DNA from 2 places in the Arthrobacter russicus genome. Region 2 is predicted to be linked to the other one. Evidence: predicted binding sites of a transcription regulator. Region 2 holds the regulator's gene; the other holds the start of a gene.
What was found. The regulator HrcA, encoded in region 2, represses chaperone genes, less so after heat shock. The targets are predictions, from matches to a motif close to TTNGCACTCGNNNNNNNCGAGTGCNAA.

Region 1 (7,600 bases), 1.4 Mb from region 2:
TGCGGCCACCCCCCGGCTCGCCAAGCGGTTTCGTCGATGTACCAGGCCCAGCCGGCCGGCCCCGGATTGCCCAGCGCCGAACCGTCGGCGGCAGCGATGATCGTCATGCTGTTCATCTTCCCAGACCGACGGCCCAACCAAGGAATTCTCCCCAGCCGCACCCTCCAGCCCCAGGCGCGGCCAATTCGACGGTTCAGCGGGCCAGGACGGCCTTGCCCACTGAATGAGGCGATGGGACTGAATGAGGCGATTGGATGGCCCGGGTAAGGGTCTTGGCGCAGCTTCCGGTTTCCTGTATCGTTTTTCTAGAACGATTTTCTAGAACGATACAGAAAGCTCGTGCAGCATGCCGAACCTGAAGACCGTGGCCGAGCAGGTCGGGGTGAGCATCTCGACCGTTTCCAACGCCTACAACAAGCCGGACCAGCTCTCCAGCGAATTGCGCAGCCGGATTTTCGAAGCCGCCGCCGAGCTCGGTTACGCCGGCCCGGATGCCGCGGCCCGCACCCTGCGCAGTGGGAAATCCTGGACCATCGGCTTGCTGATGACGGAACGGCTCTCCTACGGCTTTTCGGACCCGTACGCGGTGCAGTTCCTCGCCGGCCTGACCACCGCTTGCGAAGCCCGGCAAATCGGCGTCCTATTGCTTCCGGTGGTCGAAGACGGCTCCGGGAACCTGCGGCATCCGGCGATCGATGCCTTCGCCACCTTCGGCCTCGACTCGGACCACCCGGCAGCACGGGCCTTCCTCGACCGGAACGTCCCCTTCGTCGGCGGCACGCGCCTCGACGATCCGAAAACCAGCTGGGTGGCCATCGACGAGGCTGCGGCTAGCGCTCGGATCGGCCAGCACTTGAGCCGGCTGGGGCATCGGAACGTCGCGGTCGTGGTCTCCGCCAATTGCAGCAGCAGCTATCAACGGTCCGAATTCGCCGGGCCGGAAGATTTGGCGGATCTCAACAGCAGCGCCCGTTTTGCCGGGCTTTCCGCGGCCATGCCGGAGGCGAACCTGCAGGTCTTCAACAGCGCGCCGAACAGCGTGGACGCCGGAAGGCTGGCCGGCGAGACCCTGCTGGACCAGCAGAACCGGCCCACTGCGATCATTTGCCTGGCCGACGTGCAGGCACTCGGCGTACTGGAGGCCATGAAGGTCCGCGGCCTGGCCCCCGGCAAAGACGTCTCGCTCACCGGCTTCGACGACATACCGGCGGCTGCGGCGGCGGGCCTGACCACCGTGCACCAACCGGCATTCGAGCGCGGCCGGCTGACCGGCGAGTTGCTGATCGATCAGGAACGGACGGACCGGCAAATCACCTTGGATACCCAACTGGTGGTCCGATCAAGCACCGGCCCCGCCCCCAAGCCCCTCTGATCCCCGAAAGGAGCAGGCCATGTTCCTGCCGTTCCAAGCCCTGGACGCTACCCGAGATCTGGCACGATCGGCGCTTCCCGACGCGGCCGTCGTCGAGCATGTCCCCGATGCGCCTCGCCGGGTCGGCGCGCTACGCCTCGGATTGGCCAAGACGCTGCACGCGCTGGCCGGTCGGATCGCGGGCGAGAACCGCCAGCAGTCCGCGGGACTGCGCCCCACCGAGTTGGCACACTGACCGCGCAGAAACGACAGCGTCCCGCTGAATCCGTAGATTCAGCGGGACGCCGTTTTCGAACTGGGTTTTCGAGCTGAAGAGCCAGGCCGGGTTAGAACCCGCCCATGCCGCCCATTTCGTCTCCGCCCGGCGCAGCCGGAGCGTTCTTCTGCGGCTTGTCCGCAACCACGGCTTCGGTGGTCAGGAACAGGCCGGCAATCGAGGCCGCGTTCTGCAGTGCAGAGCGGGTCACCTTGACCGGATCGTTGACGCCTGCGGCGAGCAGATCCTCATAGACTCCGGTAGCAGCGTTGAGGCCGTGCCCGACCGGCAAGCCACGCACCTTGTCGACGACGACGCCCGGCTCCAGACCAGCGTTGATCGCGATCTGCTTCAGCGGGGCATCGATGGCGACCCGCACGATGTTCGCGCCAGTAGCCTCATCGCCTTCGAGGTCCAAGGTTTCGAATGCTTTGACGCCGGCCTGGATCAAAGCCACGCCACCGCCGGGGACGATGCCTTCTTCGACTGCGGCCTTGGCGTTGCGGACCGCGTCTTCGATCCGGTGCTTGCGCTCTTTGAGCTCGACCTCGGTTGCCGCACCGGCCTTGATCACGGCAACGCCGCCGGCCAGCTTGGCCAACCGCTCCTGCAGCTTCTCACGGTCGTAATCGGAATCGGAGTTGTCGATTTCGGCGCGGATCTGGGCGACTCGGCCCGCAATCTGCTCGGCATCGCCGGCGCCTTCCACAATGGTGGTCTCGTCCTTGGTGACAACGACTTTGCGCGCCTGGCCCAACAGGTCCAGCGTGGCGTTTTCCAAGCTCAAGCCGACCTCTTCCGAGATGACCTGGCCGCCGGTGAGGATCGCGATGTCGGCCAGCTGGGCCTTGCGGCGGTCGCCGAAGCCGGGAGCCTTGACCGCAACCGACTTGAACAGCCCGCGGATCTTGTTCACGATGAGGGTCGCCAAAGCCTCGGCTTCGACGTCTTCCGCGATGATCAGCAAGGGCTTGCCGGACTGCATGACCTTTTCCAGGATCGCGACCATGTCTTTGACATTGGAGATCTTGGAGTTGACGATCAGGATGTAGGGATCCTCGAGGACCGTCTCCTGGCGCTCGGCGTCGGTGACGAAGTACTGCGAGATGTAGCCCTTGTCGAAGCGCATGCCCTCGGTGAGCTCGAGTTCCAGACCGAAGGTGTTGGACTCTTCGACCGTGATGACGCCTTCTTTGCCGACCTTGTCCAGGGCTTCGGCGATCAACGCGCCGATCTGGGTGTCCGCGGCGGAGATCGAAGCAGTGGCCGCGATCTCTTCTTTGGTCTCGACTTCCTTGGCGGAAGCCAGCAGCTGCTCGGTCACCGCGGCGACAGCCTTCTCGATGCCGCGCTTGAGGCTCAGCGGATCAGCGCCGGCTGCGACGTTGCGCAAGCCTTCGCGAACCAAGGCCTGGGCCAGAACGGTAGCGGTGGTGGTACCGTCGCCGGCGACTTCGTCAGTCTTCTTGGCGACTTCCTTGACCAGCTCGGCGCCGATCTTCTCGTACGGGTCCTCCAGCTCGATCTCCTTGGCGATGGACACGCCATCGTTGGTGATCGTGGGGGCGCCCCACTTCTTTTCCAGCACGACGTTGCGGCCGCGCGGGCCGAGGGTCACCTTGACGGCGTCGGCGAGGATGTTCAATCCCCGCTCGAGGCCGCGGCGCGCCTCTTCATCGAATGCAATGATCTTGGCCATGGAGGCTTCAGTCCTTTCGGGACAATCATGTGAGGAACATGACCAGACTTCGGCGCCCGCGACGGACGGCAACCCGGCCGATGAATTCGGTACATCGAGCCGAGCACCTCGCCGATCTGGTCGAATCCCCTGTCCGACTCGAAATTCTTAGCAGTCATAACAGGAGAGTGCTAACTCAATAATTAGCACTCGAGGGGTGAGAGTGCAAGCAGAGGACAGCGGAATTCGGCCGCTTAGGCTCAGCGCGAAATCGGCGCACTCCCCGAACCACTAGGTGGTTTCCCGGATTGACCCCCCAAAAAGGGCCAAAACTGTGGAGATCGCAATGTCGCCTGGCTAGCCTTCAGTGAGAGATACCTGCCGTATCGGGAATTTGCCCGAACGGTCAGTTCGACCCTCACCAGATGGAGCGATCAGCATGAGCGAGAAGCCAAGCATCCCGGAACCCGATTCCGAGACGGCCCGGCAGGAGCCGGCGGCGTACGGGACACCGGCGGCCTTCGGAACACCCCAGGCTTATCCGGCTCCAGCCAATGATGCGCCACCGGCCTACCCGGCTCCGCCACAGAACCACAGCCAACAGAACTACAACCAGCCGAACTACAGTCAGCCCGGCTACGCACCCGGGTATGCCGGCGCCATGGGCAAGAACAAGGTTCTGGCCGGGCTGCTGGGCATTCTGCTCGGGGCTTTCGGCGTGCATAACTTTTATCTGGGTTACACCGGCAAGGCCGTGGCCCAGTTGCTGATCACTGTGCTCTCGCTCGGGTTTCTGTCGTTCGTCTCCGCGATTTGGGGATTCACCGAAGGAATCCTGATTCTGATCGGCTCGGACAACTTCCGGACCGATGCCAAAGGCATTCCGCTGGTGGGTTGATCCCCGGACGCCCGGCGGCACAAAGCTGAGGCGGGGTCCGGCAGCTGCCGGACCCCGCCTCAGCTTTGGATCTCTACGCTTACGCGGCCTTCACTTTTTCGGCCTGCGGGCCTTTCGGTCCCTGCCCGACGTCGAACTGGACCCGCTGCCCCTCGTCGAGCGAGCGGTAGCCTTCCATTTCAATTGCGGACCAATGCACGAAGACGTCGCCGCCATCGTCATCGACCGTGATGAAGCCGAAGCCTTTTTCAGCGTTGAACCATTTGACGGTTCCTTGCGCCATGGTGTTCCCCTTGCATCGTCCTGAAGCATCCGCACTGCATTGCACGGACCTTGGCTCCCAACTGTAACCAAAATCACGTCGATATTGCGGGGCGCGGGCTACGCAACGTCAGAATGTTATCCAGACGTGACCGGCCATTGCCTGCGGATTACTGCGCGCCGGGCCCGAGCACAACGGCGAGCGGAATGCCGAGATCGGCCGTATCCACCAGCCGGGTGATGCCCAATAAGGCACCCAGCGCGTCGGCATTGGGCTTCTGGGCCGCGCCGTTGTAGAAAATCACCGAGCTGGGTTGGGCATAACCTTGCCAATTGGCGCTCAGCGGAACCGTCCAACCGTCGGCGCGGACCTGCTGGGCCACCCGGGCGCTCAAGCCGCTGATCGTGGTGGCGTTGTAGACGTTGACCGGCTGGGTCTTGTCGACCGGCGGAGGCGGCGGAGTCGTCGGAGTGCTCGGCGCCGTCGGAGTAGCCGGCGGAGTACTTGCCGCGCTGCTGCTCGGACTCGGCGAATCGGCGGTTGCCGAGTTGCTGGGGCTCTGCCCGCTGCTGCTCTCGCCGCTGGCCGCAGGCGCGGTGCCGATGAGCCGGGGGATGACCAGGAATGCCGCCGCGCCGATCAGCAGCGCCACTACGGCGAAGGCCACAATCGGCCAAAGGCCGGGCCGGGGCGCATCCATCGCGGTGCGATGCACTCCCTGCCGAGAAGAGGATTCCGGGACGTTGTCGAATTCATCCCGCGGGTATTTGCTCATCTGTGTAGCGCGTCCTTCAATGCCGTGTCTGCCCTCGACGGCCGGTGTTGGACCGTCAGTTTCCCAGGCGGCGAGCCGTCCTGGCGCGTTGGCGCGTGCTACGTAGTCTACGCAATCTCTTGACCAGCATGGGGTCATAGGCCAGCGCGTCATCGGTGTCGATGAGCGCATTGAGGATCTGGTAGTAGTGCGTGGCGGACAGATCGAAGAGCTCGCGGATCGCCTGTTCCTTGGCTCCGGCGTACTTCCACCAGTGCCGTTCCAGCGCCAGCACTTGCTGATCGCGCTCGCTCAAAGCAGTGTCCCCGGGGTGGATTCCGGCGTTGAGGTCTTCGAGTGTTACTGCCACCGATTCGGCCACGACACTCCCCTATCTGCTTGTTCCGAGCTGTTGCGTTCTTTCCATGATAATGGCGAATCACACCGTTGTCATTCGCCCCCAGAACGAAACCCGACGCGCGGGAAGTCGCGGGAAATGGCGGGGCGTTATGGGGATGTGCAGGAGGCCGGGCGGGGCGGGGCGAAATCTGGAAGAATTGGCCTGTGCCGTCGAATCTGAGCAACCGCGAAGCCCTGGACCTGTTGGCCACCGACCCGTTGAGCAGCTTCAGCCCGGATTGGGCCGCCGCGCTGTCCGCGCTGGAACCCCAGTTCAAGGAGATGGGGGCATTCCTGAAAACCGAATTCGCCGCCGCCCAGGAGGCCGACGGCGGCCCGGGTTTCCTGCCTGCGCCCAAGCACGTGCTCCGGGCCTTCGAGCAACCACTCAGCTCGGTCAAAGTATTGGTGGTGGGCCAGGACCCCTACCCCACCTTCGGGCACCCGATCGGCCTGTCCTTCGCGGTCGAACGGGACGTCCGGCCGATCCCGCGGAGCCTGGGCAACATCTACAAGGAATTGCGCGAGGATCTGGGCATCGCGCCGGCCGAACACGGCGATCTGGGCAGCTGGTCGGAACAAGGCGTGCTGTTGCTCAACCGCGTGCTCAGCGTCCGCCCCGGCACCCCGGCATCGCACCGTGGGAAAGGCTGGGAACCGATCACCGAAGCAGCGATCAAAGCGATTGTCGGACGGCGCAGCGCGGCGGGTGCGCGCTACCCCCTGGTCGCTTTGCTCTGGGGCAACGACGCCCGGAACCTCACCCCGCTGCTGGAGGGCGCACCCACCGTGGCCTCGGCCCACCCCAGCCCGCTTTCCGCCTCCCGCGGCTTCTTCGGCTCCCGACCATTCAGCAAGATCAACGAACTGCTGGCAAAACAAGGCGCGGCACCGATCGATTGGCAGATACGTTAGGCTACTTAGGCAACCCTAAGGAGTCAGCCATGACCGTCGCACCAGCCGTGAAGCCCCGTCCACAGACCAGTTTGACCGTGCTCCGCACGGAAAAACTCAGCGAACACATGGTGCGGGTGATCTCGGGAGGCCCGGGTTTTGCCGATTTCCAGCCGAATTCGAGTACCGACCAATACGTCAAGATCCATTTCCTGCAGCCGGGAATCGAGTACCCGGAACCGGTGGATGTTTTCGCGCTGCGCGAATCGATGCCCCGCGAACACTGGCCGGTCACCCGCACCTACACGATTCGTTGGGTGAATCCGGAACAGGGCGAGCTGGCGATCGACTTCGTAGTGCACGGAGCCGAGGGGTTGGCCGGCCCCTGGGCGGCCGCGGCGCAACCCGGAGACCGGCTGATCGTCTCCGGACCGGGCGGCGGCTATGCCCCGGACCCGGCTGCGGACTGGCACCTTTTCGCCGGTGATGAATCGGCCTTGCCTGCCATCGCGGCAGCCATCGAGTCGCTCCCGGCTTCGGCCCGCGGCTTGGCCTTCATCGAAGTCGGCAACGAAGCCGATGTGCAAACGGTCCGGGCACCGGCCGGAGTCGAGTTGAACTGGATCTTCCGCGACGGCGATGCCGCCGGGACCAGCGGCAAATTGGTCCAAGCGGTAGCTGCTGCGGCCTGGCCGGACGGCACGGTGCAAGCTTTCGTGCACGGCGAGCGGGAACACGTCAAAGCACTCCGCGACGTGCTCTTCAAGCAACGCGGCCTGGAACGGAATCAAGTCTCGATCTCCGGCTACTGGGCCTACGGCCGCAGCGAAGACCGCTTCCAAGCCGAGAAAAAAGAACCGATCGGGAAGATCTAGCGATCCGTCGGCAAAAGCCGCCGGCCTTCATCTTGTCGGTGCACCGGGGCAGAATAGGTGCATGCCTGAACTGCCGGAACTGGTCGGACTGAGTTCATACTTGGCTGCGGAACTGCGCGGCCAGGTATTGGAGAGCTTGCAGATCGCTTCGTTCACCGCGCTCAAGACCGCCGGGATCCAGCCACCGGAGATGCTGGGCCGGACGGTCGAGT
Region 2 (7,600 bases):
AAGTGGACATCCTGCTGCAAGGCGAGCAAGTTGATGCGTTCAGTGCGATCACGCATCGGGACAAGGCCTACCCGTACGGCGTGATGATGACCGGCAAGCTGCGCGAACTGATTCCGCGGCAACAGTTCGAGGTGCCGATCCAGGCCGCGATCGGTGCCCGGATCATCGCCCGGGAAAGCATCAGAGCGATCCGCAAAGACGTGCTGGCGAAATGCTACGGCGGTGACATCACGCGTAAACGCAAGCTGCTGGAAAAGCAGAAAGAAGGCAAGAAGCGGATGAAGATGGTGGGCCGCGTCGAAGTCCCGCAGGAAGCGTTCATCGCCGCGCTGTCCTCGGATGAGCACGTCAAGGACAAAGCGAAGAAATAGCCATGCCCAGTACTCTGCCGGAAGGCGAAAAGGCCCCGGCCGACGGCGTGCTCCCGGCCCAGGCGGCCGCGGGTGCCGCCGAGCGCGGATTCGGCCTGTATGCGCACATTCCGTTTTGTGCGGTGCGCTGCGGGTATTGCGACTTCAACACCTATACCGCGAAGGAACTCGGCGGCGGGGCTTCGCAGGCAGCTTACGCCGGCACCGCGGTCGCGGAGGTCGAATTCGCTGCTGCGGCGTTGCGCGCTTCCGGCGTTCCGGAGCGGAAACTGCAGACCGTGTTCTTCGGCGGTGGAACCCCGACATTGCTGCCGGCCGCAGACTTGGCGGCGATGCTCAAAGCCGCGGTCGCGCACTGGGGAATCGCCGAGGGCGCCGAGGTCACCACCGAGGCGAACCCGGATTCGGTGACGCCCGAATCGCTGCAGGAATTGGCCGCTGCCGGATTCACCAGGGTTTCCTTCGGCATGCAATCCGCGGTTCCGCACGTGCTCCGGGTGCTCGACCGCACGCATCAACCGGAGCGGGTGCCGCAGGCCGTCGCCTGGGCCCGGGCAGCGGGCCTGCAGGTGAGTTTGGACTTGATCTACGGAACACCGGGGGAGTCGGCAGCGGACTGGCAGGTCTCGCTGGAAACCGCCTTGGCCTGTGAACCCGATCATGTCTCCGCCTACGCCTTGATCATCGAATCCGGGACCAAGCTGGCTGCCCAGATCCGCCGCGGCGAGGTCCCCGGAATCGATGATGACGACCATGCCGAGAAGTACGCAACAGCCGATCGGCTTCTGGGCGAAGCCGGCTTCACATGGTACGAAGTGAGCAACTGGGCGCGGACTCCGGCCGACGAATGCCGGCACAATCTCGCCTATTGGCGCGGCGACGACTGGTGGGGGATCGGGCCTGGTGCGCATTCCCACGTAGGCGGGGTGCGCTGGTGGAACGTCAAACACCCGATCGCCTATGCGCAGCGGCTCCGCGATGGCTTGTCGCCGGCCGCCGGGCGGGAAATCCTCGACGCCTCGACCCGGGAGTTGGAACGGGTGATGCTCGCGGCGCGACTGGCCGTGGGGATCCCGATCGCTTCCTTGGCAGACGGCGGCAAACGCGCGGTAGCCGGATTGATCGCCCGGGAATTGATACAACCGGCGGCCGCCTTCGCAGGGCAACTCGCATTGACGCTCAAAGGCCGGCTGCTTGCCGACGCGGTGGTCCGCGAATTGCTTCCCTGAACCGGATCGGCTGGTTGGCTCAGTGGATGAGCCGGAGATTCACCGGATAGCGGTATGGGTTTCCGCGATTCACATGGATTGCTGCAATCACCGAGAATACCGTCAGGAAAACCCAGATGAGCACGGCGAGAATCGCGAAGACCGAGCCGGCAACCGGAATTAGCAAGGCCAGGATATTCGCCAATGCGGCGAGAATCGTCGGCGGCAAGGTGAAATTGAGTGCTTCTTTGGATTCCTGCGCGGTGAATGGTCCGCGGTCCCGGAAAATGAGATAGATCACCAATGACGGAATGAACCCGAGAATGCCTCCGCAATGCGCCAGAAACGCGAATTGCCGGTCTTCGCTCGCCGTCAGCGGCAGGGCATCGGGGGAAACTGCCTGAAACTGCTGGGTCCGGCGCTCCTGGTGCCTCGGCACACCTTGGTCATCTCTGCCCGGAAAAGTCACGATCCCCGTCCTCGTTCATGCGCTGCCGAAACCTGCCGATCAACGTCCTGTTGTCCATCTCAGGATACGTCAGTGGTGAGGAAATCTATGACTTCCTCGACTCGGGCGAGCAAAGAAGGTTCCAAATCCGCGTAATTGTCGACCTGCCGAAGAATTCGTTGCCAGCCCAGGGCGATATCTTTGGGGCTTGAGCTGGGCCAGCCGAATGCCTGGAGAATGCCGACTTTCCATTCCACCGAGCGCGGGATGCTGGGCCAGGCCGGGATGCCCAGCGACTGCGGTTTGATCGCCTGCCAGACGTCGACGTAGGGGTGGCCGACAATCAGCACATTGCCTGCGGCTCCGGGCAGCTTGAGCGCCTGATCCGCGATCCGGGATTCCTTCGAGCCGCTGACCAGGTGGTCGACCAGAATGCCCAACCGGCGCTGGGGCCCGGGATTGAATTCCCGGATTGCTCCGGCCAAGTCGTCGATGCCGCCCAAGGGTTCGACGACGATCCCTTCCACCCGCAAATCGTCGCCCCAGACTTTCTCGACCAATTCGGCGTCGTGCTTCCCCTCCACCCAGATCCGGCTGGCCCGGGCGATCCGGGCCCGCTGCCCGGCTACCTTCACCGAGCCGGAGGCGGTGCGTTGGGTGGTCGGGACGGCGGCCGTGACGGCCGGCACCACTTCGACCGGTGCGCCGTCGAGCAGGAAGCCGAAGCCCAATTGAAAGGATTTGGTTTTGCCCCGCCGATCTTCCAAAACCATGATGTGCATGCCGCCGGACTTCTCGGTCCGGACGATGGCGCCGACCCATCCGGAACCGACGTCCTCGAGGACCAACCCTGGGGCGGCCGGCACCTTGGGCAGCGTTCGGCGGGCCTGCTTGGTCATCTCCTGGGGACCCCAGTTGCCGTAATCATAGGAAGAATTCACCAGATCAGTCTGCCGCACTGCGGCACGCCGGCGCTGCGGACACGCTTGGACTCAGCCTGGCCGCGAAAGTATTAGACTTAGCAGTTGGACAGGGTGAGTGCTAATCGCCGGCCCGGTCCGCTGTGGAACCATGCAGCCGCCGGATGAGCAGAGTCGAGGAGGTGCCCGGATGAGCGATCTGCGAAAGCTCGAGGTCTTGCGGGCGATCGTCGAGGATTACGTCCATTCCAGGGAGCCTGTCGGCTCGAAAGCCTTGGTGGACCGGCACCACTTGGGTGTCTCCAGCGCCACGATCCGGAACGACATGGCGGCGCTGGAAGAAGACGGCTTGATCACCGCGCCGCACACGTCGGCGGGGCGTATCCCGACGGACAAGGGCTACCGGATCTTCGTGGACCTGATCACCGAGGTGAAACCGCTTTCCAGTGCCGAAAAGCGCGCGATCCAGACCGTGCTTTCCGGTTCGACCGACCTCGACGATGTCCTGGAGCGGACGGTGCGCACCCTGGCCCAGCTGACCAACCAGGTGGCCGTGGTGCAGTACCCGACCTCGTCGAGCGCCACGGTGCGGCACGTCGAGTTCGTCTCGCTGTCTCCGCACCAAGTGCTGATCGTGCTGATCCTGGACAACGGCAAGGTCGAACAGAGCGTGTTCGACGTCGGGCAGCAGCTCAGCAGCGAGGAACTTGCTTCCTTGCGCAACCGCTTCCTGCCCTTGCTCAGCGGAGTTCCGGCCCAGCAGATTTCGCTGGTCCTGGAAGCTGCGGTCGCCCTGGTCCCGCTCGGCCTGCGCAAAGCGGCCCAGGTTCTCTCGAACAGCCTGGTGGCACTGTCCCAAGCCGCCCGAGAGGAGCGCTTCATGGTCGCCGGGACGGCGAACCTGGCGCGCTCGAACGTCGACTTCCCGCTGAGCATCGGTCCGGTCCTGGACGCTTTGGAAGAGCAAGTGGTGATGCTCCGGCTGCTTTCCGAGATGGCCCAGGACGCCCGTGGTGTGGCGGTCAGCATCGGCCGGGAGAATCCGCATGATTCGCTGGCCGAGGCCTCAGTCGTGGCGACCAGCTACGGCCCGGACTCAAGCGCGAAAATCGGCGTACTGGGACCGATCCGCATGGACTATCCGAACACCATGTCCTCGGTGCGAGCCGTGGCCCGATATCTGTCCCGCATCCTTGCCGGCTGACGTGGACCTGAACCGCAGAAACAGAAAGAGAACGAGCAACTTTGAGTAATCACTATGAGGTATTGGGTGTCTCCCGTGACGCGACCGGTGAGGAAATCAAGAAGGCCTACCGCAAGCTCGCGAGGCAGTACCACCCCGATGTCTACAGCGGTGACGACGCGGAAGCCAGATTCAAAGAAGTCACGCACGCCTATGAAGTGCTCTCCGACCCGCAGAAACGACGGGTCTACGACACCACCGGAAACGAAAACGGCACGCAGAACGGAAGCGCTGGCTTCTCCGGCGCCGGATTCGCGTTCCAAGACATCTTCGAGACCTTCTTCGGCGGCCAAGGCGGCGGCCAAGGGCCGATTCCGCGTACCCGTCGCGGCCAGGATGCGCTCATCGCGGTCCGGATCGAACTGCGCGATGCCGTTTTCGGAGTGAACAAGAAAATCGAGGTCGAAACCGCGGTGGTGTGCCCTACCTGCAATGGCTCCTGCTGCCGCGAAGGCACGAGTATGGAAACCTGTGAGATCTGCCGCGGATCCGGACAGGTGCAGCGGCCGGTCCGGTCGATTCTGGGCCAGGTCATGACGGTGGCTGCCTGCACTACCTGCCAAGGGCACGGCACCGTGATTCCGGACCCGTGCAATGAATGCATGGGCGAAGGACGCGTCCGCTCGCGCCGTTCGCTGACCATCAAAGTCCCGGCCGGGGTGGATACCGGAAACCGGATCCAACTTGGTGGCCAAGGCGAGGCCGGCCCGGCCGGCGGCCCGGCAGGGGACCTGTTCGTGGAGATCCGGGTCAACCGCGATGCGAAGTTCGACCGCGAAGGCGATGACCTGCAGGCCGTGGTCTCGGTGCCGATGACCGCCGCCGCGTTGGGCACGGATTTGAACATCGACACTTTCGACGGGGTCCAACCGTTGAGCGTCAAACCCGGCACGCAGTCCGGCGAGGTGGTGACCTTGCGCGGCTTGGGCGTCACGCATCTGCGGGGCCAGGGCCGTGGCGATCTGAAGATTCAATTGACCGTGGAAACGCCGACCAAGGTCGATGCGGCCCAGGAAGACCTGCTCCGGCAATTGGCTGCATTGCGGGGCGAGCAGTTCACCGAAGGGAAATTGGTTTCCTCAGGCGGCATGTTCGCGAAACTGCGCGACAAACTGGGCAACCTCTGACCGGCGATGACCAATCCAGTCTTCTTCGCTGATTCGCAGGACCTTTCCGGCCTGGATGCCGGCGACGTCTTTGAACTCGGCGGAGCCGAAGGGCACCACGCCGCGACCGTGAAGCGGATCGCGGCCGGAGAACCGGTCGACCTGGTCGACGGTTCGGGACTGCGTCTGGTCTGCTCGGTCGTGCAGAGCGGGGCGGGCATGCTGTTGCTGCAGATCGATCGGCGGATCGAGGAACCCCAGCCTGCGCCCCGGCTGGTTTTGGTGCAAGCGTTGGCCAAGGACGGGCGGGACGAGTTGGCCATTGAGACGGCCACCGAACTGGGCGTGGACGCGGTGATCCCCTGGCAAGCGGACCGGTCGATCGTGCGTTGGCGGCCAGAGCGCCTGGAGAAATCGATGGCGAAATGGCAAAAGACGATCCAAGCGGCAGCAAAGCAGGCCCGGCGTGCCAGGATCCCCGAGCTGCACGGCTTGCTGGACAGTGCCGGTCTGGTCCGCCATACGGCATCGGCGGAGGCCACCCGCTTGGTGGTGCTGCATGAGGATGCGGCCGCGGGCCTGGCAGCTCAGCTGGCAGATTGGCGCGAAGCCCGGCAGCTGCTGTTGGTGGTCGGACCCGAAGGCGGCATGAGCGATCGGGAGTTGGCGCTTTTCGATGCGGCAGGAGCCGATCGCTGGCGTTTGGGGCAGCATGTGCTCCGGTCTTCGACCGCGGGGCCGGCCGCGTTGGCGGTGCTCGGCGAAGCCTTGGCGCGTTGGTGAGCGCCGGACGGTCAACGGCTCGCTATTTGACCGTGAAGGTCTTGTCTTCCAGATACAGCTGAGCGCTCGGATTGTTCGAGTCGGTGCCGAAAACCTTCAGTTGGTACTTCCCCGAAGGTAGGTCGAGGCTGAAAGCGAAATTGCCGGCTTGGGCAGCGGCCGCAGACGATGCGCTGCCTTTTTGGGCCAGGCCCGGCACGCCCTGGGCGTCCACGAGGTACAACTCCCATTGCAATGACCCGGAACTCAGCGACGCGCGCCCGCCGATATTGACGGTATTGCTTTCGAAAACCGCGCCCTGTTGCGGGTCGATGATCCAAATCGGGGCTTGCACGCCGGCATCCCTGGTCAGTGGCCGATCCAGTTTGACTTGGTCGAAGGCGTTGAAGTCGGTGTGCCCGTCGACCAACACGGTCACTTGCACGTTCTGGCCCGAATCCACCAGCCCGGCGTTGGAGGCTGCCGCGGTGGCGGTATAGACCAGTTGCTGGACCGCCAGCTGCGCGGTTTCATTGCTGACTTTTCCGGCGAAGGCGTCCGCGGACAGGTCCACCGTGATCGAGGTGCGGCCGGAAACCGAAGCGGCGATTTTCGAGGCCTTCGACCAAGGCGTCATATACCTCGGATCCAAGGGCTTGGTGCTGGTCATCAGCTGCAAAGCAGCCCGGATCGGATCATCGCCGGAGTTGAGCCGGAGGAATTCGCGATAGAGGAAGCCCCGGTTCGCCGCGCCGAGCCAATACACCGGAACCTTGTTGTTCGCCTGCGCGGTTTCGATCGGCAACGGGATCGCGGAGCCGTTCGAGGAATTCGAATTCAGCGGCAGGTTGCTCGCCGGTGTCGTTTGGCTGATTCCGGAGCAGGCGCCGAGAAAGAAGCAGAGAAAGACCGCGACGACGGCCTGCAGACCGCGACGCTTGCCCTGCCCGGAGCTTTTCCCGAAAAACCTGCTAATGATGCTTCCTTACGCCAACCGACAAGATCGGTGCCCGTCGACGCATTACGGCTGCCGGTGGATGCCGGGCCCAGCCGAGGGCACCATGACAGCTTGACACAGCAAGGTAGGCGTCGGCTTTGAGATTCGGCGCCTGCGGCCAACTGCAACCGGATCGAAATAGATCTGATATCAGACTGAGATCTGGACCGGTTTCGCCAAAGCCATGGATGATCCGGAGCCGCTACCGCATAAGATGGGAGTGACCGGTTGGATGATGGCTGCGCGGCAGCACTGTCCGGCCGACCAGCCAAGACATCGTGAATCGGAAGCGAGAATGAAGGCCGAGCGGCCGGGACCATGACCGAACCTAATACTTTCCCACGCACCATCGACGGAATCCGGACCGAAACCATAACCTTCGATTCCACAGAGCAGATGGTCGCGTCCTTGGGTAGCCAAGACCAAGCCTTGCGCGCCGTGGAGATGCACTTCCCAGGCATCGACTTCCACGCCAGAGGCAACGAGCTCGCAGTCTCCGGTCCGGAAGCCGATGTGCCCAGGATCGTCAGGCTGTTCGCCGAAAT

Region 1: groL (chaperonin GroEL) is a predicted target of HrcA. The motif match lies at 3,475-3,501, and genes of this name have one in related genera.

The regions. Positions count from the first base shown of each region.
Region 1 covers NZ_JAVDQF010000001.1:1,603,411-1,611,010, forward strand. Annotated here, with positions in the region: gene JOE69_RS07500 (RNase H family protein) at 1-107, opposite strand, end outside; gene JOE69_RS07505 (LacI family DNA-binding transcriptional regulator) at 347-1,372, shown strand; gene JOE69_RS07510 (hypothetical protein) at 1,392-1,607, shown strand; gene groL (chaperonin GroEL) at 1,699-3,327, opposite strand; gene JOE69_RS07520 (TM2 domain-containing protein) at 3,746-4,204, shown strand; gene JOE69_RS07525 (cold-shock protein) at 4,284-4,487, opposite strand; gene JOE69_RS07530 (LytR C-terminal domain-containing protein) at 4,636-5,241, opposite strand; gene JOE69_RS07535 (DUF3263 domain-containing protein) at 5,297-5,590, opposite strand; gene JOE69_RS07540 (uracil-DNA glycosylase) at 5,785-6,534, shown strand; gene JOE69_RS07545 (siderophore-interacting protein) at 6,564-7,388, shown strand; gene JOE69_RS07550 (Fpg/Nei family DNA glycosylase) at 7,450-7,600, shown strand, end outside.
Region 2 covers NZ_JAVDQF010000001.1:196,378-203,977, forward strand. Annotated here, with positions in the region: gene lepA (translation elongation factor 4) at 1-371, shown strand, start outside; gene hemW (radical SAM family heme chaperone HemW) at 374-1,600, shown strand; gene JOE69_RS00875 (DUF4870 domain-containing protein) at 1,620-2,018, opposite strand; gene JOE69_RS00880 (DUF3097 domain-containing protein) at 2,108-2,926, opposite strand; gene hrcA (heat-inducible transcriptional repressor HrcA) at 3,138-4,151, shown strand; gene dnaJ (molecular chaperone DnaJ) at 4,193-5,317, shown strand; gene JOE69_RS00895 (16S rRNA (uracil(1498)-N(3))-methyltransferase) at 5,324-6,079, shown strand; gene JOE69_RS00900 (GerMN domain-containing protein) at 6,102-6,863, opposite strand; gene JOE69_RS00905 (PhoH family protein) at 7,374-7,600, shown strand, end outside.